One region of the Pseudoalteromonas sp. APC 3358 genome, then DNA from elsewhere that is predicted to be linked to it. Evidence: predicted binding sites of a transcription regulator. Region 1 holds the regulator's gene; each other region holds the start of a gene.
The links. Region 1 encodes ArgR, which controls arginine synthesis, uptake and breakdown. Its sites were predicted from a motif close to ANTGAATANNTATTCANT; they were not measured.
Positions count from the first base shown of each region.

Region 2: the regulator ArgR is predicted to act here: its motif matches at 1,818-1,835, upstream of QL995_RS00370 (arginase family protein).
Region 3: the regulator ArgR is predicted to act here: its motif matches at 4,028-4,045, upstream of QL995_RS11050 (aspartate aminotransferase family protein).

Region 1 covers NZ_JASDCE010000005.1:176,224-187,435, forward strand. The annotation lists gene aceF (pyruvate dehydrogenase complex dihydrolipoyllysine-residue acetyltransferase) at 1-33, shown strand, start outside; gene lpdA (dihydrolipoyl dehydrogenase) at 209-1,633, shown strand; gene QL995_RS09960 (tRNA-uridine aminocarboxypropyltransferase) at 1,957-2,637, shown strand; gene QL995_RS09965 (hypothetical protein) at 2,648-3,163, opposite strand; gene QL995_RS09970 (Fe(3+) ABC transporter substrate-binding protein) at 4,101-5,105, shown strand; gene QL995_RS09975 (iron ABC transporter permease) at 5,105-6,736, shown strand; gene QL995_RS09980 (ABC transporter ATP-binding protein) at 6,737-7,786, shown strand; gene QL995_RS09985 (Dyp-type peroxidase) at 7,835-8,734, shown strand; gene argR (transcriptional regulator ArgR) at 8,742-9,209, opposite strand; gene mdh (malate dehydrogenase) at 9,435-10,367, shown strand; gene ispB (octaprenyl diphosphate synthase) at 10,454-11,212, opposite strand, start outside.
Region 2 covers NZ_JASDCE010000001.1:71,922-83,133, reverse strand. The annotation lists gene QL995_RS00375 (transporter substrate-binding domain-containing protein) at 1-536, opposite strand, end outside; gene QL995_RS00370 (arginase family protein) at 666-1,775, opposite strand; gene udp (uridine phosphorylase) at 2,230-2,985, shown strand; gene cdd (cytidine deaminase) at 3,054-3,980, opposite strand; gene ppc (phosphoenolpyruvate carboxylase) at 4,117-6,762, opposite strand; gene QL995_RS00350 (DUF393 domain-containing protein) at 6,883-7,281, shown strand; gene QL995_RS00345 (SDR family NAD(P)-dependent oxidoreductase) at 7,278-8,000, shown strand; gene QL995_RS00340 (flavin reductase) at 8,010-8,618, shown strand; gene QL995_RS00335 (Xaa-Pro peptidase family protein) at 8,720-9,940, shown strand; gene QL995_RS00330 (DsbA family oxidoreductase) at 10,061-10,720, shown strand; gene QL995_RS00325 (energy transducer TonB) at 10,888-11,212, shown strand, end outside.
Region 3 covers NZ_JASDCE010000006.1:38,314-49,525, reverse strand. The annotation lists gene QL995_RS11070 (LysR family transcriptional regulator) at 1-824, opposite strand, end outside; gene QL995_RS11065 (zinc-dependent alcohol dehydrogenase family protein) at 949-1,938, shown strand; gene QL995_RS11060 (aminodeoxychorismate/anthranilate synthase component II) at 2,116-2,697, shown strand; gene QL995_RS11055 (HDOD domain-containing protein) at 2,741-3,901, shown strand; gene QL995_RS11050 (aspartate aminotransferase family protein) at 4,281-5,486, shown strand; gene astA (arginine N-succinyltransferase) at 5,572-6,588, shown strand; gene astD (succinylglutamate-semialdehyde dehydrogenase) at 6,604-8,073, shown strand; gene QL995_RS11035 (DUF3802 family protein) at 8,206-8,553, shown strand; gene QL995_RS11030 (OsmC family protein) at 8,640-9,053, shown strand; gene speD (adenosylmethionine decarboxylase) at 9,142-9,954, shown strand; gene QL995_RS11020 (M24 family metallopeptidase) at 10,008-11,212, opposite strand, start outside.

The DNA of each region.
Region 1 (11,212 bases):
TACATGAGCGATATTCGCCAATTGGTGATGTAATCGCTGGACAATGAATAGAATCAAATCCCAGCCAGTTGTTTTTAGCTGGGATTTTTACCATTTGCAATGATACAATCTTTGCACAAATTTGTGATCTGCTCTCACTTTCTGCCTTGCAGAAACATGGCAGTTAAACTTTAGGGCAGTGTCCCGTTCAAACAATTAAGGTAATAGCATGAGCAACGAATTAAAAACTCAAGTTGTTGTACTAGGCGGTGGTCCTGGTGGTTACTCTGCGGCATTCCGCGCTGCTGACTTGGGCTTAGAAGTTACATTGGTAGAATCTCGTGAAACATTAGGCGGCGTATGTCTTAATGTTGGTTGTATTCCTTCAAAAGCACTTTTACACGTAGCTAAAGTGATTGATGATGCAGCTGAAATGTCATCTCATGGTGTTACTTTTGGCGCACCAAAGATCGATCTTGACCAAGTTCGTACTTGGAAAGATTCTGTAGTTGGCCAGTTAACTGGTGGACTAGAGGGCATGGCTAAAATGCGTAAAGTGAAAGTTGTATCTGGTTACGGCAAATTCACTGGCAGCAATACTTTAGTAGTTGAAGGCGAGAAAGACTCTACAACTATCACGTTTGATAACGCGATTATTGCAGCAGGTTCTAAACCAGTTAACTTACCTTTCATCCCACAAGATGACCGTGTAATTGATTCAACTGGCGCGCTAGAGCTTAAAGATGTACCAGAAAAACTACTTGTACTTGGTGGTGGTATTATCGGTCTTGAAATGGGTACGGTTTACCGTGCACTAGGTTCTGCAATTGATGTTGTAGAATTTGCTGACCAATTAGTTCCAGCAGCTGATAAAGACATTATCAAAATTTACCAAAAATACGTAAGCAAAAAATTCAACGTAATGCTTTCAACTAAAGTTGTTGGTGTTGAAGCTAAAAAAGATGGCTTATACGTAACGTTTGAAGGTAAAAACGCACCAGCAGAACCTGTACGTTACGACAAAGTGCTTGTTGCAGTTGGCCGTACTCCAAACGGTAACTTACTTGATGCTGAAAAAGCGGGCGTAAACGTTGATGAGCGTGGCTTTATTAATGTTGATAAGCAATTACGTACTAACGTAAGCCATATTTTTGCAATTGGTGACTTAGTTGGCCAGCCTATGCTTGCGCATAAAGCGGTTCATGAAGGTCATGTTGCTGCAGAAGTTATTTCTGGTCAGAAGCATTTCTTCGACCCTAAATGTATTCCTTCGATTGCGTATACTGACCCAGAAATCGCTTGGGTAGGTGTTACTGAGAAAGAAGCAAAAGAGCAAGGCCTAAAAATTGAAACTGCGGTATTCCCGTGGGCAGCATCTGGCCGTGCTATTGCATCATCTCGTACTGAAGGTTCTACTAAACTTATTTTTGATAAAGAAAGTGGCCGTATAATCGGTGGTGCTATGATCGGTATTAACGCGGGCGAAATGCTTGGCGAAATCGGTTTAGGTATTGAAATGGGTGCTGATGGTGAAGACTTAGCGCTTACTATTCATGCTCACCCTACATTGAATGAATCAATCGGCCTTGCAGCTGAAATTTTTGAAGGTTCGATCACTGACTTACCAAACAAAAAAGCAGTTAAAAAGAAGTAATTTAACTTTTTAGCATTTGTTTGAAAAACCCAACTTCGGTTGGGTTTTTTTATGCCTGGTTTTTAATTTAAGAGATGTTGAATTAATTCAATGATACCAATCTGCTTATATATGGGTCTATTTAACGTTAAGAAAATTACGCTAGAACTAGGCAAAAGTTTTTGTATCTAGTTGTTCTAAATAAAAAATTTTTAACGAAGTTATAGTGCAATTTAATTCGTTAAATTGATCAAAGATTTATGCAGGTTGGTATGGCTATAAATATAAGATTAAATTGCGATAAGTCGTTACAATGCGCGCTTAATTAATTGAAGGTAAATACAGTGAAAAACTCAGTTTTAGCATTACGCGCTCAACAAATAAGTGAATCCCGTCGAGAGTTTAATGCTCGAGGCGGTAAATTAGATCGCTGTGAGCAATGCTTAATAGCTAAGCACTACTGTATTTGTAAAGGTGTTGAGCATGCAGATTGTAAAGCAGCTGTGTGCTTATTAATGTATCACAATGAGAGTTTTAAACCTTCTAATACTGGGCGCTTAATTGCTGAAATAGTGCCAGATAACCACGCATTTAGATGGGATAGAACAGACCCTAACCCCGCTCTTTTAGCTTTGATAAGCGATTCACAATATCAGCCAATGGTAGTATTCCCTGCTGAAGATGTAGAAGAGGGCAGGGCCATTACCGAAATAAGTATTGAAGAGGGTAAAAAACCGCTATTTATATTTTTAGATGGTACCTGGCGTGAAGCTAAAAAAATGATTCGCAAAAGCCCATACTTAGATAACTTGCCTGTACTTTCTGTTACTGCTGATAAACTATCTGATTACCGATTACGTGTTGCCCCTCATGCGCATCAACTAGGCACTGCTGAAGTGGCTATTATGGTGCTAGCGCTTGCGGGAGAAATGGATGCATCTTCTAAATTAGAACAGCATTTTATTAAGTTTCGTGATGCGTATTTGCTTGGTAAGCGCAATAAAGGCCGACCGCTAGAAGAGTAGTTTTACGCAGTTAAGCGAAAGCTTGCTGCTCTTTTAAGTGAGCAAGTGCTTTATTTTGAATTGCTCTGAAGCCTTCTTCAGATGTTAATTGTAAAACCGTATTATATAATTGGCTTACGCTGTTGTGAGCCTGAATAAACGAGGTGCAGTCCTCACCAATCATATCCTTAGCCTCTTCGACTCGCTTTAAAAAGTAACAGCTAATATCGGTTTTTCCCTTAAAGTGAGTAGTCGCAATAGCGTTTGCTATTCTATTAAGCTGATAACTAAATTCATCAGGTCGAGAACCCTCACCCCATTTACTAATAGAAATATCGCTTTCTAACTGGATAATTACGTTAAGTATGTTTTTAAACTCACTCATTGGCATATTTAAAAAGTTATAACCTTTGGGGCTAAATAAAGCTTTATACGGATTTTTGTTGGGAGTTTGGGCACTAAAAACACCAATTGGTTTTGCTGTACTTGCGTCTGATACTTTACATAAAAAGGTATTGCTTTGCGGCGTTTTAAAATTCATATCCATTGAGTATTTATGATCCTTGCGTTACTTAGTTATCGGCGCAATTAATGAAAAACTTAGCGAAATTTAAAATATTAATAAAGTATTTGAAGGTATTAATATTGATTAGCTGGGATGCAGTATTACCCTGCAAAAGTTAGTGGTAGTTGCTTAGAGCTTTACTAAACCCAAATTTTAGGCAAAGAAAAGCGCGCTCTATCTCTAGGCGCGCTTGCGGAATCTTCTAATTTTCTGCATCCTGCAATTGAACTTAATCAACTCCAATTTTTACTAATCCATGTTTATTACTATATTACTTTTTAGTTCTATGTAATGTAGACCATCCGGGCCTGTATCCTTAAATTCCTAAACATCCTGTAGGGTAAATACTATTACCAAATCCTTAATTACACTTCCTAGTGTATCCCTATTTTAACCAATCCATTGTGTTGCCTTAAAGGCCTGTCCATTTATTCCTTAAACATCCTGTTAAACAACTTAGCCGTGTTGTTATCCTTTTCGCATCTTCCTGACGCTGTCCTTTTTACAACATTGCGTTGTGATACTCATCCTGAGCCTGTCCTAAAATCCGTGTTGTCCTGGTAACCTAATCATTGGTTGGTTGAGTAAGCAGTCCATTTCCTTTTACTCAATAAGCGTCATTGCTTGGTTGATGCGTAAATTATAGTGCAATAGAGCAACTAAAATAAGGATAAAACTACATTCAATTAGTATTTACGCAATAGTAATAATGTGAAAACTCAATTAATACAGGTGCTTAGGTTGTTTTTGTGTGTTTTTTATCTTGATTTTTACTCATTAGCTGTCACATCCGTGAGACATCTCTTACGCTGCATTTCCTTTTTGGGCGTTATTTACATATTTACATTTATTTAAAGTGTGCACTTTTTGAATGAGCGCGGTAGAATTCGATGATAATAACAATTATTTAGGTGAAATAATGAAGACAGTATTTACACTTGTTTTAGGATTAGCAGCATCGGCACCAGCCTTTGCAAGTGACGTTGTTAATATCTATTCTTTTCGTCAGCCGTTTTTGATTCAGCCAATTTTAGAAGATTTTACAAAACAAACGGGAATAAAAACCAATGTTGTTTTTGCTAAAAAAGGGTTAATTGAGCGTGTTAAACGTGAAGGTAAACATAGTAAAGCCGATTTAGTATTAACCTCTAATTTTAGTGCGCTTATTCAATTAGAAGATTTAAAATTAACACAAACTATAAAAAGTGACAGTGTAAATAATAACGTGCCTGCAGCTTTTCGTGACGGTGATGGCCAATGGGTCGCGCTTACTAAGCGAGTTCGTAATGTGTATTCATCAAAAGAGCGAATTGGTGCGTTACCTAAGCTCACTTATGAAGATTTAGCAGATCCTAAATACAAAGGACAAATTTGTACGCGTTCTGGCAAACATCCATATAACTTAGGTTTAGTGGCTTCTATGATTGCACACCATGGTGAAGCGCAAACCAAAGAGTGGCTTGAAGGTGTTAAGGCTAATTTAGCACGTAAACCTCAAGGTAACGATCGTGCTCAAGTTAAAGCCGTTAAAGAAGGTTTATGTAACTTGGCATTAGGTAATAGTTACTACCTTGGTAAAATGCTAGAAGATAAAGAACAAAAAGGTTGGGCTGAGGCCGTAAATATTAACTTTCCGAATCAAACTAATCGTGGCTCACACATAAATGTTTCGGGTGCGGTTATTACCAAATATGCTAAAAACCCTGAAAATGCATTAAAGCTCATAGAATATATGACCGACGGTAAAGCACAAAACATGTATGCCTCATTAAATATGGAGTATCCAGTTAAGTCGGGTGTTGAACTATCAAGTTTGGTTGCCTCTTGGGGGAGTTTTAAAGAAGACAGCTTGCCACTTGATGAGATTAGTAAATATCGTCCGTTAGCGCTTAAGCTAATTGATGAGGTGAAGTTCGATCTTTAATGACTAATAAATTTAAGCTGTCTAAATGGCAGCTCTTTGCGTGGTCGACTGGCTTAATTCTATCGGCCCCGTTGTTTTTTCTTCTTTTTGAATCTCTACAAGGTAGCTCTGAGGTGTTTTCTCACCTGTGGGATACCGTGCTTTGGGATTACATAACCAATACCGTATTGCTTGTTTTAGGTGTTTGCGTCCTTAGCTGCGCCATAGCTTTGCCACTTGGGTGGCTAACGGCTTACTGTAGTTTCCCGGGTAAAAAACAGTTTGAATGGGCACTTATGCTGCCCCTTGCTATGCCCACCTATATTATTGCCTATGTATACACTGATTTATTAGATTATGCGGGCCCGGTGCAAATAGCGCTGAGAGAATGGTTTGGCTGGCAATCGCCTAATGACTATTGGTTTTTTGATATACGTACATTACCCGGGGCCATCGTTATGATTGCCTTGGTGCTTTATCCGTATTTATTTTTGATTTTTAAAACGGCTCTTCGCGAGCAGTCATTCAAATTAGTACAAGCTAGCCAGTTAATGGGATTATCTCCTTGGCAAAGTTTCTTTAAAGTAAGCTTAGTACTCTCTCGTGGGGCTATTGTGGCGGCTCTTGCGCTTATAAGTATGGAAACCATGGCTGACTTTGCAACAGTGAGTTATTTTGCCGTAAGTACATTAACGACTGCCGTATACGATACGTGGTTTGGTTATTACTCACTTACAGCGGCAGCTAAAATATCGGGTGTGATGTTATTACTGTTATTTTTAGCATTAATGGCGGAGCGCTTTAGTCGTCGTAACCAAGCGGTATTTGAGCGCCAATCAAGTGTAAATAGTGAATCTCTCTATGTATTAAAAGGAAAGTCAGCTTGGCTCGCAACGGCATTTTGCAGCTTTATTTTACTTATCGCGTTTGTAATTCCTATTGTAGTACTTATAAATTACGCCATTACTTACTTTGATAAAGCATGGAATGTAGAGTTTTTTAGTTACGCTTGGCAAAGTTTAAAAGTGGCAGGGGTTGTGAGCCTAATAACGATTACGTTGAGTGTTTTTGTCGTTTTTTATCAGCGTGTGGCAAAGCAAACGTATCCGCTTATTCCCGGACGTTTAGCAAGCACCGGATATGCGCTGCCTGGTACAGTACTCGCTATTGCGGTTTTGTTACCGCTTACATTGTTAGAGAACACCATTAACACAGCGCTCGAGCCGTATAATTTAGATATTGGCTTGCTGCTTACAGGTAGCATTTTTACTATTATTATTGCTTATATTGTTAGGTTTTACGCCATTGCACATGGAGCAATTGAGTCGAGTTTTTTACGTATTAGCCCATCACTTGATATGGCAAGCCAATCAATGGGTAAAAGCCAAGGACAAACACTGCGTTTAGTGCACCTACCTTTACTGCGAAGAGGATTGCTTACTGCTGCGTTATTGGTATTTATTGAGTGCATGAAAGAACTGCCAGCTGCGCTATTGCTCAGACCGTTTAATTTTGAAAGCTTAGCTACTCATGTATTTCAGTATGTGAGCGACGAGCAGTTAGAGCTTGCTTCAATATCGGCATTATTTATTGTTATTGTTGGGTTTATTCCTTTGTATTTTATTAATCGTTCTATGGAGCAGCGTAGTTAAATGAGTAGTTTAATTTTACAAGGAGTGAGCTATCACTATAACGGCACAAAGGTTATTCACGATTTAGATTTAACGGTGGGTAAAGATGAAATTGTTTGCCTACTCGGAGCGAGTGGGTGCGGCAAAACGACCACGTTAAAAGCGATTGCAGGTTTAATTGAAGCTAAGCAAGGGTCTATTTTTATAGACGGTAAATTAGTGAGTGATGAGCAATCGTTTGTCTCGCCTGAGCACCGTAACATCGGCATGATGTTTCAAGATTATGCATTGTTTCCGCATTTAACTGTAGCAAATAATATTGCATTTGGGCTTAGTAAAATGAGTAAAGCTCAAAAGCAGCAACGCGTTGATGAAATGCTTAAGCTGGTACATTTAATTGGCTGTGCCGACAGGTTCCCGCATCAGTTATCGGGTGGTCAACAGCAGCGTGTAGCTATTGCTCGTGCATTAGCTTATAAGCCTAGTTTATTGCTACTTGATGAGCCCTTTTCAAATATCGACACACAAGTACGCTTTGAATTAATTGCCGATATACGTCGAATTATTAAGGCAACCCAAGTATCTGCTGTGTTTGTTACACATTCAAAAGAAGAGGCGTTTGCCTTTTCAGATACACTTGCCATTATGCATCGCGGTAAAATTGAGCAACAAGGCACGCCTGAGCAGCTTTTTGCAGCTCCATGTTCAAAGGAGGTTGCAGAGTTTCTGGGTCAAGGCATATACTTGAGCGCAGAAGTATTAACAGCAACTGAATACAAAACACCATTTGGTTTAGTCGAGTCCTATGTTGAGAGTAAGCAAAACGTAAGCGTAGGGCTTATATATGTGCGCCCTCATCAAATAGAATTAGTGGCAGATAACCAAAGTGACAAACTCAGCAAGCGAGCTACAATCATAAGTCGTCGCTTTATTGGTTCGGCGTATGTTTATTCACTTGTTATTGATGAACAAGAAATTGAAGTTGCTGCACAATATGGCCAGTCATTTGAAAATAATGAGCAGGTTATAATAAAAATAAAACCTCACACGGTGAATTTTTTCGAATCGTAATTAATTTGTTATTCGCTGTGTTTTTATCTATAAAACTAAGGAATAACAATGGCGCAAGCGCAATCAGGGATTTGTGCTGAAGCAAACTTACACGGTTTGCACTTATTTTTTAATGTGTTTGATGGTCAAGATGAATCACTTCGCGCAAAGTTAAAACAAGTAAGCGCTATTGAAGAAGAATTTAGCGATCAATTTTCAGAATCAATGCTTTCTTGTATGGTTGCTATTGGTGCGCAATATTGGCCGCATATCCTCCCTGAATACATCCCAAGCGAATTACAGAGCTTTCCTAATATAAACCATAGCGATCATCAAATGAGCGTACAACCGTGCGATTTATTTGTGCAAATTCGCTCTGACCGTGAAGACGTTAACCATTTATTTGCGCTGCAAATTTTAAAACTATTTGCCCCCGATGTTGAGCTGGTGGAGCAAATTCGTAATTTTCGCTTTTTAGATGGTCGTGATTTTAATGGTTTTATTTATGGTGGCGACACCGCACATGGAAGAAAAAAGCGCGCTACGGCTTTAATTAGTAACCCTGGCAATTTTGAAGATCAGGGGAGTTATATTCATGTACAGCGTTATAAGCATGATTTAACTATGTGGCAGCACTTATCATTGAGCGAGCAAGAACAAATAATGGGACGTACGCGCCTTGATAACACGCTAATTACCCCTGCGATTGAAACCAGCCATGCTTCGCGAAGTGAGCTAAAAGACGAAGACGGACAACCGCTATTATTAAATCAGAGCATGCCTTATGGCGATGTGTATGAGCAGGGAATGTTATCAATTACATGCTCTTGTACGGGCACCGCATTTGAAAAAGTACTTAATAGTCGTTTAGGGGAAGGAGATTGTTACGACCACTGGCTTGATTTTACTCAAGCCGATATGGGTTCTGCTTTTTTCGCGCCTTCAGTCGGGTTTTTAAAACAAATTTAGTTTGCTATTAAACCGTATCAAATAAAATGCGAACACGTTCAAGTGTTACATCTATTTCAGATATTTTAGCAGGAGCGATAAAAATAGTATCGTCGCCTGCAATTGTTCCTAGTACGCCATCTGCTTTACCTAATGAATCTAATAAACGAGCGATAAGCTGAGCGGCGCCTGGACTGGTACGAATAATGATCATCATTTCGTTGTGCATAATGTCGATTACTAATTGGCGTAATGGACTTTTAGCCGTAGGTACACCCATTTCAGCAGGTAAGCAGTAAACCATTTCTTGTTTGGCGTTACGTGTGCGTACAGCACCAAATTTACTTAGCATGCGCGATACTTTACTTTGGCTTATATTGTCAAAGCCTTGATCTTTTAATGCATCAACTATTTCGCCTTGAGAGCCAAAATTTTCTTCTTTTAATAGTGATTTAAATGCTTTTACCAGTGCTTCTTGTTTATCTTGTGGTTGCATAGTCTTTATTCGTTTTTGTTATTTATGCCGCAAATTCTACACAAAAATGAATAATTATGCAGCAGTTGTTTAGTTAACTTGCCAGTTTGATGCGTTAAATCACAAAAGTTTACGACTATGGTCGAAAATATACTTGAAATAGACAGGATAAATTTGTTTTTAGTCGCTAATTTCATTATCTTAAGAGCCACAAATGTTTCCTACCTCAAATTACGGAGAATTCCAATGAAAGTTGCTGTATTAGGTGCTGCAGGCGGTATCGGCCAAGCGTTGTCTTTATTATTAAAAACAGGCTTACCAGCTGGCTCTGAATTATCACTTTATGATGTTGCACCAGTAGTACCAGGTGTTGCGGTTGACCTTTCTCACATCCCAACAGATGTTAAAGTAGCAGGCTTTGGCGCAGACGAATTAAACAAAGCGCTTGAAGGCTCTGACATCGTTCTTATCCCAGCGGGTATGCCACGTAAACCAGGTATGGATCGTGCTGATTTATTTAATGTAAATGCTGGTATCATCAAAACTTTAGCAGAAGGCATTGTTGCTAGCTGTCCTAAAGCGTTAGTAGGTATTATTACTAACCCAGTAAATGGCACAGTTCCAATCGTTGCTGAAGTATTCAAAAAAGCAGGTACTTACGACGCTAAACGCGTATTCGGTATTACTACGCTTGACGTTATTCGTTCAGAAGCATTTGTTGCTGAACTTAAAGGCGTAGACGTAGCAACTGTTAAAGTACCAGTAATTGGTGGTCACTCAGGCACAACTATTCTTCCTCTACTTTCTCAAGTTGAAGGTGTTTCTTTCACAGATGAAGAAGTTGCTGCACTTACTCCACGTATCCAAAATGCGGGTACTGAAGTTGTAAATGCTAAAGCAGGCGGTGGTTCAGCTACGCTATCTATGGGTGCTGCTGCAGCTCGTTTTTGTATGTCTTTAGTTAAAGGCCTACAAGGTGAGGAAGTTGTAGATTACGCTTACGTTGCTGTTGAAAATGGCGATGCAGAGTACTTTGCACATCCAGTACGTTTAGGTAAAAACGGCGTAGAAGAAATTCTTTCTTACGGCGAACTAAGCGCATTTGAAACAAAAGCAAAAAATGACATGCTTGAAACACTGAAAAAAGACATCAAAGAAGGTGTTGATTTCATGGCGTAATAGCCAAAGTAGAATAACAAAAAAGCCTGTATTTGCAGGCTTTTTTATTGCTCAGAATTAATTTCACACTGTGTAACTAGTTAAAACTAGTGGTCGCGGTCAACCGCAATACGAGCAAGGCTTATGAGTGCTTGCTTATAGTCAGACTCAGCTAAAAAGTCTAAACACGCAATAGCTTTGTCAGCTTCAAGCTCTGCTTTTTGCATTGTAAATTCAAGCGCATTAGTTTGCTTTAGTGCCGATAAAATTTCTTCTAAATGCTCCATACCATTACTGTGCTCTATTGCATCACGAATAAGCTGCGTTTGCTGCTCGCTACCATGTTGCATAGCATAAATAAGTGGAAGCGTTGGTTTGCCTTCAGCTAAATCATCACCAATGTTTTTACCCAACTGCTCAGCATCTGCATTGTAATCGAGTACATCGTCTACTAGCTGAAACGCAGTACCTAAATGCATACCATATAGGTTTAGTGCATCGAGAGTAGTTTGGTCTTGCTCAGTAATAATGGCAGCAAGGCCTGTCGCTGCTTCAAACAACTTAGCTGTTTTAGAGTAAATAACCTGCATATAACTGGCTTCGGTCGTATCTGGGTCGTTGCAGTTCATTAACTGCAATACTTCACCTTCAGCAATAATGTTTGTTGCATCGGCAAGTACTTGCATAATCTGCATTTTTCCAAGACCAACCATAAGCTGAAATGAACGAGTGTAAATAAAGTCACCAACCAATACGCTAGCAGCATTACCAAATTCAGCATTTGCTGTAGGCGTGCCACGTCGTAAGTTTGATTCATCTACAACATCATCATGCAATAGCGTTGCTGTATGAATAAACTCAACAAT
Region 2 (11,212 bases), on a different contig from region 1:
TGCTTTTTGCTAAGAACAACAAAATCAAGAATATCGTGACGAGTGCTTATAAGTTTATCTATTTTATCTAGGCTATCGATGAGTAATAAATGCTTGTTCTCACTAAAGCCTCTCTCAAGCAAATAGTGATGACTAAAGTTATCACGCAGTACTGCTATTTTATATTTTTTAGCATCATTGAGAGTATTTAACTTTATACCTCTGGACTTTAGACCATAAATAGCAGAATCAAAGCTTTCCAGTTCACCTACCCAGTTAAACTTACTTTCTCTATTAGGTAATCGAACAATTGAAAATATACAGGTATTTTTATCGCGTAGCGCTGCATTGTAAGATATGGCCCAACTATGCGCCAACATAGTGTATTTTATACCAGTGCCTTCTAGCGCTTTATGAACTTTATCGACAGAACGGCCAACGAGTTTATTATCTTCATTGAGATACTGAAAGTCCGGAAATACTTCCGTTACTATTGTGATTTCAGTTGCATCAACTTTAATACAGCTAATGAACAATAAAAAGATCAATAATTTCATTTAGCAAGGCCTCAACTAACTCATTATAAGTATTTAATAAATATAGCTGAGGCTTTATGAACTGCTAGTTTTTAGTCATGTAATGCACACTTATACGCTGATAGTGCTAATATTTATAGCTCCTACAGCTTACTTGTTCATCGCACTAATTAAAAAGGCTGAAATTTTAGCGCCTTCTCTAAGTGTCGTTTCAGAGCTTGATTGACCCACTAAAGAGCTGTCGGTAAATGGCGCTATTTCCATCATATCAGCACCCGTAATCGGAAACTCATCCGCAATGGCTGATAAAATATCAAGCGCATGCTGTGGTGTTAAACCGTTATGCTCTGGCGTACCTGTGGCAGATGCAAACTCTGCATCAAGCGCATCAATATCAAAGCTTACGTATACTTCATCAACGTTATCAGCTTTTAATTGTGCAATAGCGTCGGCAGCAACCGCTGCTGCGCCGCGCTCAATGATTTCATGTGCCCAATGTTGCTTAACGCCAAAGGTACTTTCCCAGTGCGCTTTAGGCTTGCCACTTGAGCGTATACCAAATTGTATTAAATGATGTGGTGCCGGTAAAAACTCTAAAATATGCGTACACCACGAGCCAAAACATAAATCTATGCCTAGGCGCTCAACAAGTAAATCGGTATGCGCGTCAAAGTGAATAATAGCGGTACGCTTACCTTGCTCACGTTTTGCTTTTAAGTAGGCTTTGGTAAGTGGGTAACTAATTGAGTGATCGCCACCAATACCAAATATCCCTTTATCTTTAAATGTTGCGTAAAAACTGTCGCATACATCCTCAGTGATTGATAATGGGCTTACGTAGTAGTCGTTATCTTCATTACCGTATAGGGCTTTTTGGCAATTAGAAATGGTTGCATCATTTAGGTATTTATCATGAAGTAAATGTGGGATTACACGTACATCGCCTAAATCAAACGAGTGACACTGCGGTTGCTGATCAATTAAAGCTGAGCGCACAAACAGTGGCCCCCAGTTTGCACCGCGTAAAATACCACCGCCACAGTCTGAGCTAATACCTAGCATAACGGCTTTATGCGGAGAATTTGGTAATTCATTTAAAGACTCGCGCCACAAATTATCAACGTTTTCAGTTTGTCCATAAAGTTTATTACGCAGTGCGGCTTTGCGCTCCTTTGCAGTATTTACTGTGTATACGCCATCACCCGGTGCGCACAAACAGTGCTCAACTTTGTTTTTAAATGCTTCAAATTGTGTGCTCATAATAAACTCCTTCGATTTTTATTCTGTACGTAGCTAATTACTTTTGATTAGTTATGCAAAAACACCAAAAGTGCCTAAACTTCAAATAAATTCCACTTTGCTAAATAAGTCTGTGCCTAATATAAATAAACACGTTATCTTTTACGTGCTTAATACAAACTTAAGCCATTGAATTTATTTAATATTAATGAATATTTTCCATAAACTATTTAATTGTAGTTACGCGCTTGGTTGATACTTATTATGTCTGCTTGAACATGTCAACAGCACAACAAGGCTACTTGTATAAGCACTTGATTGAATATTCATAGTTGATGAATAAATCAAATTAGTTCTTAAAATTATTAAGACTTAATTGGAGGAGTTAAGATAAAACGGACAATCGTCCTGTACTTGATAAACGTTTCTAGCAATGATGCTAGATTGACACAATTTATTATAAAAAGGCTTAGCTATGGAAAAGGTATTTCACTTAGGACTATGTATTGACGATCTTAAAGGTGCAAAACTTGCGATTGTACCGGGCGATCCAGATCGTGCTGCACGCATTTCACAATTCCTAGACAACCCAACCTGCCTTGCTCAAACTCGTGAGTTTCATGTTTACTTAGGTCAACTAAACGGCCATTCGGTGGTTGTTTGTTCTACGGGTATTGGTGGTCCATCTACGTCGATTGCAGTAGAAGAATTAGCACAACTTGGCGTGCGTAAATTTTTACGTATTGGTACAACAGGTGCGATTCAGCCACATATCAACGAAGGCGAAATTTTAATTAGCCAAGCGTCTGTACGTTTAGACGGTGCAAGCCAGCATTTTGCTCCTCTTAGCTACCCTGCTGTGTCTGACTTTTATGCAACACAAGCTATGGTACAAGCATGTAAAAACTTAAATATCGATTTTCATATTGGTATTACTGCATCAAGCGATACATTTTATCCAGGACAAGAGCGTTACGATACGCATTCTGGTTACGTTCCTAAATCACTACAAGGTAGCTGCGAAGAGTGGCAAAAACTGGGCGTGATGAACTACGAAATGGAATCAGCAACATTATTTACTATGTGTGCAGCCCTTGGCTTACAAGCAGCATGTGTAGCTGGCGTACTTGTTAATCGTACTCGCCAAGAAATACCAAATGTTGACCATGGTGAAATTGAGCGTAAATCTGTAGCGGTTGTATTAGAGGCTGCAAAAGTATTACTTGATTAATACCAAGTAAACTCAATAGATAAAATTATAAAGCACAGCTCTGGCTGTGCTTTATTGTTTTTAAGAGGTTATTTTAGCTGAGCGCTAATTACTTCTATTGCCGGTAGATTTTTAAAACTTGCAAGTACAGCACGTGCTACACCCGCTTGGTTTTCATGGCCTGCGGTTTCTAAAAGTGTAATTGATTTTACTGTACTTTCGTTAAAGCTAAGCCCTGCGATAAATAATTGGCTAAGCGCACTTTGCAGTGGCGACAAGCTTGGGCTGTACGCTGCGTTTTCTGCGTAACTTCCGTAAAAATCACCATTTTTAAATGTACTAATTTTTACTGCACTAAAGTTTTTACTATAGGGTACGTATGCGTTTAATGCTGTACTTGCTAGTTTTTCATCTAGTTGATCATTTGCAAATACTTGCTGGTGAGGCTCTGGATTAAACAAGCTAAACGCGTTACCTAAATCAGTCGGCCCAAACGAGTGCGGCAGTAATTCTGCCAATTTAAAGTGTTGCTCTGGCAATAAAATATCAAACTCTTTCGCATCAGCGAGTTCGTTCATAAACTGACGACAATACCCACACGGTGCATCGCTAATCGCTATTTTAACTATTTTTTTGGCGCCGTTTAACCAGGCGTTATTTATAGCCGATTGCTCTGCATGAACCACTAAACTCAATGCTTGATGATCAAACTCTACATTTGCACCAAAGTAAAAGTTTACCTCATCGTTTTCATCAAGTGCTTTAACAATTGCGCCTACATGAAAATCTGATATCGGCGCAACAGCATACTCAGAAGCCAAAGGTACTAAACCTTGTAATAATGCATCATCAGACACATTGAGTTGTGCGCATAACTGCTTAATATTATTAGAATTTAATATGCCACGTTGTGATTTTAATTGACTACGTAATGACGCTGTTTGCGCTACGTTTAATGTGATGTGCGAATTTGTAAGTGCTGTATCTTGCTGTACAGTAAAAGTTGCTGAAGCCATAACATTTTTTAATTATTCAATGGCTAAGTAGTTTAAAAGGTTAAGGTGTTAAATACCAGCCTATTTAACGCAAAAAAAGGGAGCACATCGCGTGCTCCCTTTTAATACCAATAGGTATACCTAACAAAATAACATGTTAGCCGGTATTACGCATACCTGCTGCAATACCTGTCATCGTGATCATTAATGCATTATCAATGTCACCTTCGTTGCGTTTTTCCTCTGAGCGAGCACGGCGTAAAAGCTCAACCTGTAGTAAGTTAAGTGGATCGGTGTACGGGTTACGTAAACTAATCGACTCCTTAATCCAAGGTTGTTCGGCTAATAGGCTTTTTTGCGGGCTAAGTGATTGCACTAAGCTAATGGCTTCTTGAAGCTCTTTACGAAGTGTTACACCCAGTGGTTTGTACATATCTTCCACCAGCGCATTATCATAATGCTCACTCAACCAACAATCGGCTTTACTAAATACCATTTCTAGCATTTCTAGGCGCGATCTAAAGAACGGCCACTGTAAGCTCATTTCGTTTAGGGTTTCTGCGCCGTACTTATTAAGCGCAGCTTTTAAGCCTGTTAACGCACCTAGCCATGCAGGAAGCATTAAACGGTTTTGGCTCCACGCAAAAATCCATGGAATAGCACGCAGGCTTTCAACGCCGCCATTAGGGTTACGTTTTGCAGGGCGAGAGCCAAGCGGTAACTTAGACAGTTCAAGCTCAGGTGTTGCCATTCTAAAGTAAGGTACAAAGTTTTCATCATGACGAACTACATTACGGTAATGCTCACATGACTCCTCACTTATTAGCTTCATTACTTCGCGCCACTGCGGTTTTGGCTCCGGTGGCGGTAATAAGTTACTTTGCAGAACTGCGCCTGCGTAAATATTTAAGCTTTGCAGTGCTACATCGGGTAAACCAAATTTAAAGCGAATCATCTCGCCTTGCTCGGTTACACGCAAGCCACCTTTTAATGAACCTGGTGGTTGTGAATGCAGCGCTTGTGCAGCGGGTGCACCACCACGTCCTACTGTACCACCGCGTCCATGGAATAAAACAAGCTCAATACCGCGTGCATCAGCAAGCTGTACTAGTTTATCCATTGCTTCGTACTGCGCCCAACCTGCTGCCATCATGCCGGCATCTTTAGCTGAATCAGAATAACCAATCATTACGTTTTGGGTGTTTTTAATGTGCCCGCGATACCAAACATTATCAAGCAATGTGGTAATTACATCACTGCCTGCGTTTAAATCGTCGAGTGTTTCAAATAACGGTGCTACTGGTAAATCAAAGCTACAGCCGCTTTCTTTTAGCAATAGTTGTACTGCTAAAATGTCTGACGCTGTTCGTGCCATCGAAATAATATACAAACCAAATGTTGCTTCGTCTTGCTTGGCAATTACATCAAAGGTATCAAGTACTTCTTGTACATCTGGGCTTGGTTGCCAATGTTTTGGAATAAGCGGTCTGCGCGAGTTAAGCTCTGCAAGTAAAAATGCTTGTTTGTCTTGCTCTTGCCATTGGTTGTAGTCGCCTAAACCTAAATAACGAGTCAGTTCTGAAAACACATCGCCGTGGCGAGATGAATCTTGGCGCACATCAAGTTTGGCTAAACGCAAACCAAAGCTATTTATACGGTGAAGTAAATCAAGTAATAAGCCATCCGCAACTACTTTCATATTACACTTTAATAACGAGCGATAGCACACTTCAACTGGGTGCTTAAGCTGATTAATATTAGTAATTAAATCTTGTGAATCGCTGCGCTTATTTTTAATTTTAGCACCTAAGTGCGCCACTGTTTCCGCAACCTGATTTTTAAGCTTTTTGATTACTGCTCTATATGGTTCAAACTCTTGCCCTGCAAGCTCAACAAGCTCATCACTGGCATCTGACATAGAGAGTTCAGCGCACAACGTTTTTAAATCTTGAATGTATAAGTTAAGTGCCATCCAACGACCATGATCAAGCACTTCTTTTGTTACCTGCGATGTTACAAATGGATTACCATCACGGTCTCCACCCATCCACGATGTAAACTCAATTGGGCTGTAATCTATTGGCAACTCTAAGCTCAACTGGTCTTTAACATTCGCTGAAAATTCACGTAAAAAGCGCGGAACCGCATGCCACAGGCTATTTTCTATTACTGCATAGCCCCATTTGGCTTCATCAACTGGCGTTGGGCGAGAGCGACGAATATCGTCGGTATGCCAAGCTTGGCTAATCAGTTGTTCAATACGATTTAAAATATTGTCCCGCTCTTGCACTAAGTTATCTTTTCGCTCTAATGACGCTAAGCAATCACTTAGTTCAACGTGTTTGTTAATAATAGTACGGCGCGTAACCTCGGTTGGGTGAGCAGTCAATACTAAGTTTATGTGGAGTTTTGAGAGTGTTTCGGCCAAATGATTACTGTCTAACTGGCCTTGTTCTGCTTTTGTAGCTAACGTTTTTAATGTTTGAGTGAGAGGGTTTTGTTGGCCAAGGCCAACGTCATTAAAACGCGAAACGGTATGAAATTGCTCTGCTACATTAGCAAGGTTTAAAAAATGATTAAATGAACGGGCAACCGGTAAAAGCTCTTCATCACTAAGCGCATGTAAAACATCTATTAGCGCTTGTCTGTCGTCTTCGTTACCACTGCGAGATGATTTTGATAAAGCACGAATTTCTTCCACTTTATCTAAAATCGCTTGACCTTGGGCATCTTTGATTGTTTGTCCTAGTAGTTGCCCTAGTAAATTTACATTACCTCGCAAGGCGGCGTATTGTTCACTCATTTATCAGTCTCCATTTTTTCGTAGGACACTATTAATATCATCATGAAGAGATATTTAATAGATCCATTTGCAATGTCTTGTCGTAAAAAAGTATATATAAAATAATCACAAAGCATTCACATGATCATTTTTTACGATGGTAACTGCCCTCTTTGTAGCACCGAAATGCAGCAACTAAAACACGCTGATAACAAAAACTTAATTACGCTTGAAGATCTTAACGCGAGCGACTTCAGTGAGCGCTACCCGTATATTGATAAAGACAAAGCAATGAACTACCTGCAAGCTCAAAAGCAATCAGGTGAAATGATTTATGGGCTTGATGTAACTTACGAAGCATGGAAAATAGTGGGTAAACACAGCTGGTTGAAAATTTTTCGCTTGCCAATAATTCGCTTTTTCGCTGACTGCGGATACCTATTATTTGCTAAGTATCGGCACCCCATCAGTCGCTTTTTAATGCCAAATACTCAGTGCAGTAACGGCCAATGTGGACTAAAAGCAAAAGGTGATAAATGAAAACTATTGTTTTATTCGGCGCAAGCAGTGCCATAGCAAATGCATATATAGAACATCTACAAATAAACACGCCTACTCATCAGATCGTTTGTATTAGTTCAAAAAGTATTGAATCTGGCTCAAGTGTTGTCCACCTGCATACTGACTACACAAAACAAAGTTTAGCGCGCGTTACTAATTACCTAAAAGAGCAAAATGCCGATATACAACAAGTTATTATATTCAATGGTACACTGCACAACGAAACCCATATGCCTGAAAAAAAGATGGAGGATTTAGACGCTGAGTATTTTAGCCAACTTCTAAATTCAAACACCCTAACTCCCCTACTTTGCTTGCAGAGCGTATTGCCGCTGTTAACCCACAAAACGCAGTGTACTATTACAGCACTCAGTGCGCGCGTAGGCAGCATAAACGACAATAAATTAGGTGGTTGGTATACTTACCGCGCATCTAAAGCGGCGCTTAACATGCTATTTAAAACCGCTGCTATAGAGCTTGCTCGTCGTGCTAAAAATACCAAACTCATTCTCTTTCACCCTGGCACTACCGATACAGCACTTTCAAAGCCCTTTCAAAAAAATGTACCCGAAGGCAAATTATTTACGCCTGAATTTGTAGCCAAGCAACTATTTGAATTAACAAATAATAACCCTGATTTAAAACTAAACGGTGAGCCTGCTTACTTAGATTGGCAAGGCTCTACAATACCGTGGTAAGGACTTCTAATGCATTTTACTAAAGCGCGTATAGACGCACTTGAAAAACATACCCGTACACATTTAATTAATTCTCTTTCGGGTTTTAAAAGCGCTAATTTAATTGGCACGCAAGACTTACTCGGCAATACCAACTTGTCGATTGTAAGCTCGGTTATTCACCTTGGGGCTAACCCACCTTTAGTCGCCATGATTATGCGCCCTCATAGTGTGCCGCGTCATACATTTGAAAACATTTTACAAACGGGCACTTACACCATTAACCAAGTTAATAAGTCAATTTACAAACAAGCTCATCAAACTTCAGCTCGGTACGATAAAGACGAGTCTGAGTTTGATGCTACAGGCTTAACACCTGAATACTTAAACGACTTTGCAGCCCCTTTTGTAAAAGAAAGCCGCTTAAAGTACTCGGTTAAATTTGTAGAAAATCAACATTTAGCCATCAATGGGACTGAGCTCGTTATTGGCGAAATTATGGATGTTTTTGTTGATAAAGCCGCGCTGCAAAGCGATGGTTTCCTAGATTTACAAGCAATAGAAACAGTCGCAGTAACCGGGCTTGATAGCTACCACACAAGCAATAAACTCACGCGTTTACCTTACGCTAAAAAATAATATGACCATTTAAGAGGCTATAAACTATTAGCCTCTTATCGCATAACATTGAATTTTACCTTGGTATTAATCACACTAGCTAAAAATCCAAGGAGAAAAACATGACCACTATAGGTATAGGTACACAATCAAGCGAACAAGCGTTGGCAAGCTTAAGTAATATGACGCTAACGCTAACCCCTATTGCAGCTGACGAACATTTAGAGCGCATAGCCAAAGCGCAAGCTTATATGCTTGCAAACAACATAGATGCAATTTATTTAAACGCTGGCACCAACCTAACCTACTTTACAGGTATGAAATGGTACGCGAGCGAGCGCATGGTTGGCGCGATATTACCCGCCCTTGGTGAAGTACAATACATTGCGCCTTATTTCGAAATTGGTTCACTAAACGGCTTTAAAGTAATAGAGGGACCTATCCATGGGTGGCAAGAGCACGAAAATCCTTATGCACTTTTTGTCGAAGTATTAAAAAAACTAAACATTAATGAAAACGCAACCATTGGCATTGATGAAAGCGCGCAGTTTTTTATATTCGACGGCATTAATAAAGCGCAAACGGGTTTAACACTCATAAACGCACAACCTGTAACGGCGCATTGCCGTATGCATAAATCAATTCACGAGCTTAGCTTGATGCAGCGCGCGATGGATATGACCTTAGCCGTACATCAAGCCACAGCAAGCATGCTTTATGAGGGAATAACCACCACCGAAGTAGAAGCCTTTATCAAGCAAGCACATCAAAAAGTAGGCGCGCCAGGTAACTATTTTTGTATTGTTTTATTTGGTATTGCAACGTCTTTTCCGCACGGTGTTAAAGACGCCCAAGTACTTAAAAAAGGCGATATGGTATTAATTGATACCGGCTGTAAAGTACACGATTACCTATCTGATATTACCCGTACCTATGTATTTGGCGAACCTACAATGCGCCAACGGATGTTTTGGGATCATGAAAAAGCAGCGCAAATGGCGGCATTTAATGCAGCTAAAATCGGTGCCACCTGCGAAGACGTAGATGCTGGCGCACGTACTTATTTAGCGGCGCAAGGGCTAGGTCCGCATTACCAAACACCGGGTTGCCCGCATCGAACTGGTCACGGCATTGGGCTAGACATTCATGAATGGCCATACCTAGTTGGCGGTGATAAAACCCCACTTGCCCCAGGCATGTGCTTTAGTAACGAGCCAATGTTAGTTATACCCGATGAATTTGGCGTGCGTTTAGAAGATCATTTTTACATGACCGACAACGGCCCTCATTGGTTTACACAACCAAGTTATAGCATTGACGACCCATTTGGGCTTAGCGCCTAAAACTGAATACCTTCAAGAGCAGCTGTTTAGCTGCTCTTTTTAGTTTGGTATTGATAAAGCTAAATTAATCCCAATATCCTTTTTTATACTTAGTTATAAGCAATCCTCAAAAGGATAAATATGAAAAACTTTAAAATTGATATCGTTTCAGACGTAATGTGCCCTTGGTGTGTAGTGGGTTATAAAAACCTAGAAACTGCACTAGAGCAACTTAAAGACGAAATGAGCGCAGATATTACGTGGCATCCTTTTGAACTAAACCCAGATATGCCAATTGAAGGTCAAGACTTAAACGAACATTTAATGCAAAAGTACAACCTAAGTGAAGAACAAGGCGACGAAAATCGTAAAAACATGTTCGAAGCCGGTCAGCGTGCTGGGTTTACCTTTAATTTTGATGGTAAACGCATCATGATCAACAGCTTTGATTTGCATCGTTTATTAATGTGGGCACGTGAAGAAGGTAAGCAAACGCAGCTTAAACTCGCCTTTTTTGAAGCGCACTTCACAGATTTAAAATACTTAAATCAAGAAGAAGCGTTGCTCGACGTTGTTGAAAAAGTGGGTCTTGATAAAGAAACTGCGCGCGGTATTCTACATTCAGACAAATACGTACAAGACGTACGCCAAGAGCAAGACAACTTTAAACAGATGGGTATTACTTCAGTACCTACGTTTATCATAAACGATAAATATGCACTTACTGGCGGACAACCAAGCGACTCATTCATTCAAGCACTAAAACAAATTAGTGAAGAAGAAGCCAAGGAAGACGCTTAATATACAAATAAAGTTTAAAATTAAGAAAGGCTGCACATTGCAGCCTTTCTCGTATATTCATCAGTTCAAAAACAATACAAATTTATTATTCACCTTAAATCTCTTTTGGTGTCATTATAGAAACTACATCTAACTAATCGATAACAATACCTATAAAGGGATTTATAATGAAATATATAATTACAACATTAACTTCACTGTTTCTTTTAACCGCATGTTCGACAACACCTCTACCTGATAGCCCTAACTCTACGCTAATAATGCCCAGCCCTCCAGAGTATCCAATTAAAAGTGTCCGTGAAAAAATTGAAGGTAGTGTGACAATGTCTTTTGATGTAAATGCATCTGGTAAGCCAGTTAATATTAAAGTGATTAAAGCTGAGCCTGTGAAAATTTTTGATAAAGCAGCGATTCGCTCTCTTTCTAAATGGCGTTACGCACCTAAAGTAGTTAATGGTATTGCGGTAGTTGATGAGAATTTAGAAATGACTA
Region 3 (11,212 bases), on a different contig from region 1:
GCTAATAATCTATTGCTTGGATATACAGCCCAAATATCGGCATTAGCTACCAGCGGAAAGTCTTTTAACACTTCTACTAGGCTGCCATCTTCTAAATATTTATAGCTACACCAATTTGAACTAATAGTAATACCTAACCCTTGTACGCTCGCATCACGAACGGCTTCACCGTTATCAAAACGAAGTGCGCCTTTGGTTTTAATATTAAGAGTGTCTTTACCTGATTTAAAACCCCAGCTCTCTATACTGGCTAAGTTAATAATTTGATGATTAACTAAATCTTGCGGTGTTTTAGGCAAGCCGTTTTTAGCTATATACTCAGGCGATGCGCATACAATACGGTTATCAGATGCCAGTTTGCGAGCAATTAGGTTTGAATCTTTAAGTGCCGCATCGCGAATTGCAATATCAAAACCGCCTTCTACTAAATCAACAATAGTATCGCTAAAGCGGCAATCTATAGTCAGCCCTGGGTATTTTTGCATAAAGCTTTTTAAGGCAGGGACTATATGCATTCGTCCAAAAGAAGCAGGCGCAGTGATACGTAATGTACCTTGCGGCACTAAGCTTCCTGCACCTACCGAGGCGCGTGCGGTTTCTAATGTTGCTAGCACCTCTTGTGCATGAGGTAAAAATGCCTCGCCTTCTTCGGTCAGCGACACCTTGCGCGTAGTACGATGAATAAGTCGTACTCCTAAGTTCTCCTCAAGCTTACTAATATATGCACTCGCTACTGCTGGTGATAAATCAAGCTCTCTTCCTGCTAGGCTTATATTATATGTATTAGCAATGCGTACAAACAAAGCAAGGTGGTCATTATTCATACTCGATTCTCAATATTATGTTGAAACAGATTGTGTATTTAGCCTTATTATCATTTATTAAAGGCAAAGCTACAATGGAACCTCATTACACATTAACTATAAACAGCTAATAGAGGCAACACTCATGAAAGCAATGACAATTAATAATTTTGGTGGCACTGAAGAGTTTGTAGCAGCAGAGGTTGCAAAACCACAAGTAACCGCAGGTAACGTATTGGTTCGCATTGCTGCAACTAGCGTAAATACAATTGATATGATGATTCGTCAAATGGGTGCCGATTTACCATTTGCTCCAAAGTTACCAGGCATTTTAGGTATGGACTTTGCGGGCACTATTGAAGCTGTGGGAGACGGTGTAACAGAGTTTACTGTAGGTGATGAAATTTACGGTTGTGCTGGTGGCCTAGGCGATTTACCAGGTGCACTTGCTGAGTTTATGCTTGCTGATAAGCGCTTAATTGCTCACAAACCTAAAAATCTAACAATGAAAGAAGCAGCCGCTATTCCACTTGTAGGTATTACTGCACTTGAAGGCTTAACGCGTGCAAATGTAAAAGCAGGTCAAAAAGTGTTAGTGCACGGTGGCGCAGGTGGTGTAGGCCATTTAGCAGTACAACTAGCTAAACACTTTGGCGCTGATGTTTACTCAACTGGCGGTAACGCAGAGCAACTAGCACTAATAGAAAGCTTTGGCGCTACAGGCATTAACTTTAAAGACGAAACTGTAGAGCAATACGTTGAAAAACATACCAGCAATGTGGGCTTTGACATGGTATTTGATACAGTAGGAGGCGGTAACCTTACTAACTCGTTTGCAGCAGCAAAGCTAAATGCCCAGGTATCTACAACGCTCTCTTTATTAGAAGTAGACTTAAGCCCAGTACACTTTAAAGGGTTATCGTTAAACGTAATCTTTATGCTTATTCCAATGATCCATGACTTTAACCGTCAAGACCACGGCGACAAACTTACTAAACTTGCGCAAATTGTTGAAGCAGGCGGTATGCGCCCAGTACTTGATGAGCAAGATTTTACATTAGAAGATACAGCTAAAGCGCATGACCGCTTAGCAAGTGGCCAAGCACTGGGTAAAGTGGTTATAAACGTACAATAATGCATTAAGGCCGGCTTTTTAGCCGGCTTCTTTATAATTCTAATATTCCTTCTAAAGATAGCTCTAACGTAAGATAAACAAACCTCATTTATGTTGACGAATTAATAGTGGTAGAATGCAGCGCTTAGTACCACTTGTGTAAAGTAGTGGTCAATAATTTATAAGGTCTGTTGTGTAATGCTGTTGATGATCGACAACTACGATTCGTTTACTTACAACTTAGTGCAATATTTTCAGCGTTTAGATCAAGACGTTTTAGTAAAACGTAATGATGAGCTAAGCATTGCGCAAATAAAACAGTTAAACCCGCAGCACATCGTGTTATCGCCAGGGCCATGCACCCCTAACGAAGCGGGTATTTCACTAAATGTTGTTGAGCAACTAAAAGGGCAATATCCTATTTTAGGAATTTGCTTGGGGCATCAAACTATTGCACAAGCTTTAGGTGGAGATGTAATTCGTGCTAAAAAAGTAATGCACGGTAAAACATCACCCATAGTTCATACTAATAAAGGGGTGTTTAAAGGCTTAGCTAACCCGTTAACAGTATGTCGTTATCATTCTTTAGTGGTTAAAGAGCAAACTCTACCTAAAGAACTTGAAGTAACCGCATGGACTCAGACTGAGCAAGGCGAGTTTGACGAAATTATGGGGTTGTTACACAATGAACTAGCAATCGAAGGTGTGCAGTTTCACCCCGAAGCTATTCTAACTAATCAAGGCTTAGAACTGCTTGATAACTTTTTAACTCGCTTCTAATGTTATAATACACAGAGCATTTAATACTTTATTAATGGATGTCATGACTGAACTTGTAGCCCAGCAGCGTACTGCCAAAATACTAAGCCAACGGGCTCATGACTTATTGCTTGGGCACAGCTTTGCGCATCAGCAAATTGGTTTCATTCATACATTAGATATAGATTACGGCGAACCCATGAAGCAACGTACTTTGCTTCAGGTTGAAGTGGCCGCACAGAATAAACGCCAGCAAAGCAGTACTGCACATCATAAGTACCGCGCTCAAGCGAGTGAGCAACTGCACAAAACAATTGAAACAGCTATATATAAGCAGCTCGAAGATATAGATGGCGTAATTCACAGTACTATAGGTATTGAAGATGGCATTGCCAATATACTCGATATATTAGCTGTAAAGTCGGCATCGGTAGGGCGTTTAGAGCCACTGGTTAATGATATAAGCTGGTTGGGTAGAGAATTAGTAACGCTTGTTAATTTACCTTACTACCGTAATCAACGTAGTAAAAACACGTCTGTAAAAGTAGATAAACCATCGCTTGCCCTTCGTTATATTGGCCTTGATAACTTACAGCTAGTGATTCCTACATTTGCTGCGCGTCATTGGATGCCACATAGCACCGAACCATTTTCATTATTAAAACGCCGGCTACGCGACAGCGCGATGGCAAACGCGATTGCAGCGCAAAAAATTGCACAAATTAATAATGTGAATGACGTACATGCATTTACCCTTGGAATGCTTTTAGATGTAGGACGAATTGCATTAGTGCGCTTGTACTTAAAAACGTTTGAGAAAGTATGGCAACGCAAAGTGCAGTTAGCCCGAAATGAAAACCAAAAAGATTTACACACCGCATTGTTAGAGCTACAGCCCGACCCGCTATTTTTAACCACTCTACTTAGCAATAAGTCGATAGAAGTAAGCGCCAAAGTAATAGACAAAATGGCTTTTAAATATTTACCGTTTAAAGGTGTAATGCAGCAGCTAGTAAATGGGGTAGATAAAGGCGATACATTACTGCCATTAACAGAAGTAATGCTAAAGGCACGGTGCTACTCTCAATATCTTAATTTAAAAGAGCATCAACTTATTGAGCCTGATGAAACTCTAAGCTGGTTTTCGTACTTTAAGTTCACTAAAGCGGAACTAAAAACCCTCCAATCGAGTAATTTTACCAATTTAGCTATTCAAATTGACTAAAAATCTGAATTTTTTGTTAATTTTTTTGCGACTAACCATTCATTCTCACTCTATTGTTATATTGCATATTTGCCGATTAAAGCGTGCTTGCCTCTGCGCTCATGCGGTTAGTTGTCTAAAACCAAGTATGAATGGCTATGCAAATAGTTATTCACTATCTATGAAATAATATCTTTAGCCCTTTATTTTCAAGGGATACATGAAAGTTTTTAACGAGACAGATATAAGTAATTCTGAAATAATGTGCGTCTGAAAATTGAACCACAAAGCAATTTTGCGCAATTATCAGGTTACTGATCTTGCCTATAAAGTTGGTTACAAATATTAACCAAACACCTATTTTGATGTTTTGTGTTGCTCACAATTAAGAGGAAATAAAATGACAGTCAATCGCGAATTATTTGATCACGTAATGGTTCCTAACTACGCACCTTCAAGCGTAATTCCTGTTCGAGGCGAAGGTTCTCGCGTATGGGATCAAGAAGGTCGAGAGTTTATCGACTTTGCTGGTGGTATTGCAGTTAACTGTCTTGGCCATTGCCACCCTGCATTAGTAGGCGCATTAAAAGAGCAAGGCGAAAAAATCTGGCATCTATCAAATGTAATGACCAATGAGCCGGCACTTCGCCTAGCTAAAAAAATGGTTGATGCTACATTTGCTGAAAAAGTTTATTTTGCCAACTCAGGCGCAGAAGCAAACGAAGCAGCGCTTAAGTTAGCGCGTCGTTTTGCACTTGATAAGTTTGGCGCAGAAAAATCACAAATCATCGCGTTCAACAAAGGTTTCCACGGTCGTACATTCTTTACCGTAACTGTTGGTGGCCAAGCTGCATATTCAGATGGTTTTGGTCCTAAGCCTGGCGACATTGTACATTGTGATTACAACGACCTAGCTGCTTTTGAAGCGCTTATCAGCGATAAAACATGTGCCGTAATGATGGAACCTCTACAAGGTGAAGGCGGTATTGTTTCACCAACTGACGAGTTTGCTCAAGGCGTTCGCGATTTATGTACTAAACATAGCGCACTGCTTATTTTTGATGAAGTTCAAACAGGTGTTGGCCGTACTGGCGATTTATACGCATACCAAGGCTTAAACATAGTACCTGATATTTTAACTTCAGCTAAAGCACTTGGCGGCGGTTTCCCTATTGGCGCTATGATCACAACAACTGAAATTGCACAGCATCTTAAAGTAGGTACTCATGGTTCTACTTATGGCGGCAACCCGCTTGCGTGTGCTGTTGCAGAAGCTGCATTTGATACAGTAAATACGCCAGAAGTACTTGCTGGCGTAAAAGCTAAAGCAGCATTATTTAATGAACTACTTACTGCGGTTAACGAAAAATACAACGTATTTAGCGAAATACGTGGCCAAGGTTTATTAATTGGCGCGGTAGTGAACGAGCAATATAAAGGTCGTGCAAAAGAGTTTTTAGTGGCAGGGACTGAGCAAGGCCTTATGTCATTAGTTGCTGGTGCAGACGTAATACGTTTCACTCCATCTTTAGTAATTCCTGAAGCGGACATTCGCGAAGGTATGGCACGCTTTGAAAAAGCAGTAGCAAGCGTAGTAAACGCATAAGCGACTTAAGCCAACCAATTAAGGGCAAGCACTGCTTGCCCTGCAATTCCTATTTACCGTTATTTATAAGGGAGCAAGCGGACTCATGATGATCCTTCGCCCAATCCAGCAAAATGATTATTCAGCATTACTGAAAATTGCCCACGAATCAGGGCATGGTTTTACGTCTTTGCCATTAAACGAAGAACTATTGCAAAAAAAGATCGACCATTCAGTAAGCTCTTTTGCTAAACAAACGTCACAACCTGGTGACGAAGGCTACCTGTTTGTTCTTGAAGATAGCGAAACCGGTGACGTTGTAGGAACATCTGCAATTGAAGCTGCGGTAGGGCTTGATGATGCATTTTATCATTATCACTTAAGTAAAGTGATTCACTCTTCTCGCACATTAGACGTATATAAAGCGGTTGATATTTTAACGCTATGTAACGACTACACAGGTGCTACAGAGCTTTGCACATTGTTTTTAAAAGATGGTTATCGTAAAAATTGTAACGGTAAGCTACTTTCAAAAGCGCGCTTTATGTTTATAAAACAGCACCAAGAGCGTTTTGCGCAAACAGTAATCGCAGAAATGCGCGGTGTGTCTGACGAAAACGGCAGCAGCCCTTTTTGGCAGTGGCTTGAAGAGCACTTTTTCTCAATGGATTTTCCAACAGCCGATTACCTAACAGGTATTGGTCAAAAGGTTTTCATTGCTGAATTAATGCCTAAATACCCAATTTACGTAAACTTGCTAAGTAAAGATGCGCAAGCCGTAATAGGTAAAGTACACGACAACACTCGCCCAGCAATCGAGTTATTAAAAAGCGAAGGCTTTACGTTTAATGGCTACGTAGATATTTTTGACGGCGGCCCAACGGTTGAAGCAAAAGTAGATAATATTGCGACTATTCGTAATGCAAATCACTTTAACGTTGAAATTGGCGAAATGACTGGCGACACCATGGTGTTACTAGCCAACGAAAAGCTTGAAGATTTTAGAGCAACCGTTGCACCAATGACATTTGACGAGCGCGCAAAAAGCCTTATTTTATCGCAAGAAATAGCAGATGCACTGCATTTGCAAACTGGCGATATTGTTAGTGCAACCACGATTTAATTTAGGAGAAAGTATATGACTCATCCTGCACAATTTATAAATGGTCAATGGTCACAAGGCCAAGGCACAGAATTTAATTCAGTAAACCCTGCAAATAACGACGTTATTTGGCAGGCTTCATCGGCAACTGCGGCGCAAGTAGACACCGCAGTAAATGCAGCGCGCGAAGCGTTTTATGCATGGGCTGATAAAAGCTTTACTGAGCGTTTAGAAATAATTAAAGCATTTGCAGCGCAATTAAAAGAAAACAGCGAAGAGCTCGCTATTACTATTGCACAAGAAACAGGTAAGCCACTGTGGGAAACTCGCACAGAAGCGGGTGCTATGGTTGGTAAAATTGCCATTTCTGAAAAAGCATTTTTAGAGCGCACTGGCGACGTAGAAAACGCAATGCCACTTGGCCGTGCGATGATTCGTCATAAGCCACATGGTGTTGTAGCCGTATTTGGTCCGTATAACTTTCCGGGTCACTTACCTAATGGCCACATTGTGCCAGCGCTTTTAGCAGGTAACACGGTTGTGTTTAAACCGTCTGAACTGACTCCTAAAGTAGCTGAGCTTACGCTTAAACTGTGGGAAAAAGCAGGTTTACCAGCAGGTGTCATTAACCTTGTACAAGGTGAAGTAGAAACGGGTAAAGCCCTTGCTGCTCACAAAGGTATTGATGGCTTGTTCTTTACGGGTTCTTCGCGTACTGGTCATATTTTACATGAACAGTTTGCGGGTCAACCGGGTAAAATTTTAGCGCTAGAAATGGGTGGTAATAACCCACTTATTATTACTGACGTTGAAGATACTAAAGCGGTTGTTCACGATATTATTCAATCAGCGTTTATCTCAAGTGGCCAGCGTTGTACGTGTGCACGTAAACTATTTTTACCAACTGGTAGCAAAGGCGATGTGATACTGGAGCGTTTAATCACAGCAACTAAAGCGATTAAAGTAGGTAATTATGACGATGCAGACCAGCCATTTATGGGCTCTATGATCTCATCAGCTGCAGCTGCGGGTATGGTTAAAGCGCAAAACGAGCTTGTTGAACTTGGTGGTGAAGTATTAGTAGAACTTGAGCACACAGCTAATACTGGCTTTGTAACACCAGGTATTATTGAGTGTACAAATATTAGTGACTTCCCAGATGAAGAGCATTTTGGACCACTTTTAAAAGTATTCCGCTTTGACGACTTTGACCAAGCAATTGATAAAGCAAACGATACAACCTTTGGTTTATCGGCTGGTTTATTAAGTGACAGTGCAGCAGATTACGACCATTTCTTACGTCGTATTCGTGCAGGTATTGTTAACTGGAATCGCCCAATTACTGGCGCATCAAGCGCAGCACCGTTTGGTGGTATTGGCGCATCGGGCAACCACAGAGCAAGTGCGTATTACGCAGCTGATTACTGTGCATACCCAGTTGCTTCGGTAGAGCTTGAAAAAGTAGCTATGCCAGCAACACTAAGCCCAGGCTTAAAAATAGATTAAGTAGTAATACTACTTAATTATTATAAAAGCAGCTTCGGCTGCTTTTTTTGTATTGCTAACGCGCAAAGCTAGCAATCAACAGCGCTTTCTGCTTAAATCAAAAATAATTAATTATACAAAGGTGGTACAAAAATGGTTTTAGATAGGCAAGGGTACGATGATTTGATCATGTATCTAACTCAAAATTTAGCATTGTTTGAGAAGCCAGGCGAAATAAAACCAGGTGCCCCAACAGTAATGGAGTTAATTGAAGACGTTATTGCACAAAATGTGATGCTCATTTGCGAGCAGCACACAAACCTCAACACAGAGCAGCGTAGTCAAATTGTACGCGAAGTTGATGGCATTGTTTACGATTTAGAAGAAGTCCTCAGCAGCATCACCTCACAGCCTGTCACGGTTGAACAGCATGCCTTTATAGATGAATTTGCAGGTTTAGTAAAAAACCTCTTTGATAGCGCTTTAACACAACAATCTTAGCCATTTTATAGCCCTGCGTTGCATTTTCATTTGCAACTACGGCTAACTTGCTTACAATCAAGAAAATATTTTTTTGAGATATAACAATGCAAGCAAATGTAAAATGGGTTGAAGGCGATACGTTTATTGGTCGTTCTAATTCTAACCACAATGTTGTGTTTGATGGCGGCAGCGATAGTGCAGCACCAAGCCCAATGGAAATGGTTTTAATGTCAGTTGGCTGTTGCTCATCAGTTGATGTGGTTAGTATTTTAAAAAAAGCCAAACAAGATTTTTCAGATGTACAAGTACAACTAAGTGCAGAGCGCGCCGAAACAGCCCCACGTGTGTTTACCAAAATCAACTTACACTTTGTTGTTAAAGGCAATAATGTGTCTGAAAAGCACCTTGCACGCGCGGTTTCACTCTCTGCTGAAAAGTATTGCTCAGTTGCATTAATGCTTGATAAAACAGTAGAAATTACGCATAGCCACGAAGTTGTGCAAGATCAAGCAAAATAACGCTTTTTCCACGAGGGAAATTCGTATAAAATCCGCGAACTTTTCATTCTGCAGGTGCAGAACCCACTAATTTATAGGTTGGTTTATTATGAACAAACCCTTCGATAAACTTAAACTTCATGGCTTTAACAATTTAACCAAAAGTTTAAGCTTTAGTATTTATGATATTTGTTACGCAAAGACCGAGCAACAACGTAAAGAATATATTGAATATATCGATGAGCAGTACAGTGCAGATAGACTAACCGACATTTTAGGTGAAGTTGTTGATATTATTGGTGCTAACATTTTAAATGTAGCGCGCCAAGATTATGAACCGCAAGGCGCAAGTGTAACTATTTTGGTTTCAGAAGAACCAGTAGAAGAGCAGCAAAATTACGATGCTGACGAAGCACCAGGCCCATTACCTGATTCAGTTGTTGCGCACCTAGATAAAAGCCACATTTGTGTACACACATACCCAGAAGCTCACCCTGATGATGGTATTTGTACATTCCGTGCTGATATTGAAGTGTCTACTTGTGGCATTATTTCGCCACTTAAAGCGTTAAACTTCTTAATTCATAGCCTTGAATCAGACGTAGTAACAATTGACTACCGCGTTCGTGGTTTTACCCGCGACATAAACGGTGTTAAGCACTACATTGATCATGCTATTAGCTCGATTCAAAACTTCATGACAGAAGATACAAAAGAAGCGTACCAAATGATGGACGTGAACGTGTATCAAGAAAACCTGTTCCATACCAAAATGATGTTAAAAGAAACCGATCTAAACACGTATTTGTTCGGCCTTTCTACGGCAGATTTATCTGAAGGCGAAGAAGACGAAATTCGCTCAAAGCTGACCCGTGAAATGCAAGAAATATTCTATGGCCGTAACCTGCCAGATACAGAATAATAGCAACGAATTAAATTAAAAATGGCGCTCAGTGAGCGCCATTTTTTTATGCTTTATTTTACAAGCAATAGCTGTGTTTGTCGGCCATTTAAATACCAGACACCGCTTTTATCAAAAATAGCATCTTCCTCTAGCATTATTCTTATTTCTTTATTCCACTGTTTTATAAACACAGCATTGTTAAGCTCAATTGAGTAAGCCGTATTTAAATGCAGCGGATAGTCACCATCTCCCGGTACACCTTGCTGAGAATCCCACATACCTAATGTAGTGCCAGCAGCGTGGCCATGATAGCCAAGAGGATGAGTATAAATAGTGGGTTTTAATCCCTGATCAATAGCGGCTTTTCGTGCTGCAGCTAAAACCTCATTACCGGTTTTACCTACCGCAAATTGATTGGTAAATATGTCTTGTAGTTTATTACCGCTTTTTAGTGCTTCAACTAAGTAACTAGGCGCACTCGTTTCGTTTTCTTTGAGCACATACGCATGCTGCTGCGTGTCGGTATTTAAGCGTAAATAAGTAATCCCAAAATCTACATGAAGTAAGTCACCGGCTTGTATAACGTTATCATCGTAGCCATTGGTAAAGCTTTTTTCATGATTAAACGACTTCGCATCGGCGCGCTGAATAGCAATACTTGGGTGAAACCATGTTTGTAGTTTTAGCTCTTTTACGCGCTCTCTAAACCACCATACCAAGTCATCGCTAGTTGTTTTACCAACCGTAATTGTTTTACCCGAAAACCCCTCTGCAATAATATGATGGGCAATAGCGACAATATGTTTATACATTTTAACTTCTTCAGGAATGCGTTGCTCTAACCACGCAACAGCAAGCAGCTCTGCAGAAATTATTTTATTGTGATAAGTGGCGGGCAAGTTAGCCATTAAGGTTTTGTAATCGCCTAGCACAAGGCCATCGGCATGTGCCCAGTCGGTAGAAGTATTAAGCGCAATGTTGCGAGGTTTGTATTGCTCAATAAGTGTATTGAGTGCTTCCCACTGGCTTGGTTGTGTTTGTTTATCCCACCCTTTTTTAAATACGTTACCTATTTTATAAGGCGCAATAGCGTAAGCATCAATACCACCTTGTTTATTAAGTGCAAATAACAAAATAGTGGTGCGTCTGGCTGAAAGCCATGTTGCAGGCAGCATTGTTTTTAATATTGGATCTTCGTTATATTCACGACTTATAAGTAGCCACATATCAGTGTTGTGCTGCTTCATTAATGAGGGCATTAAGGTATTAACTCTAA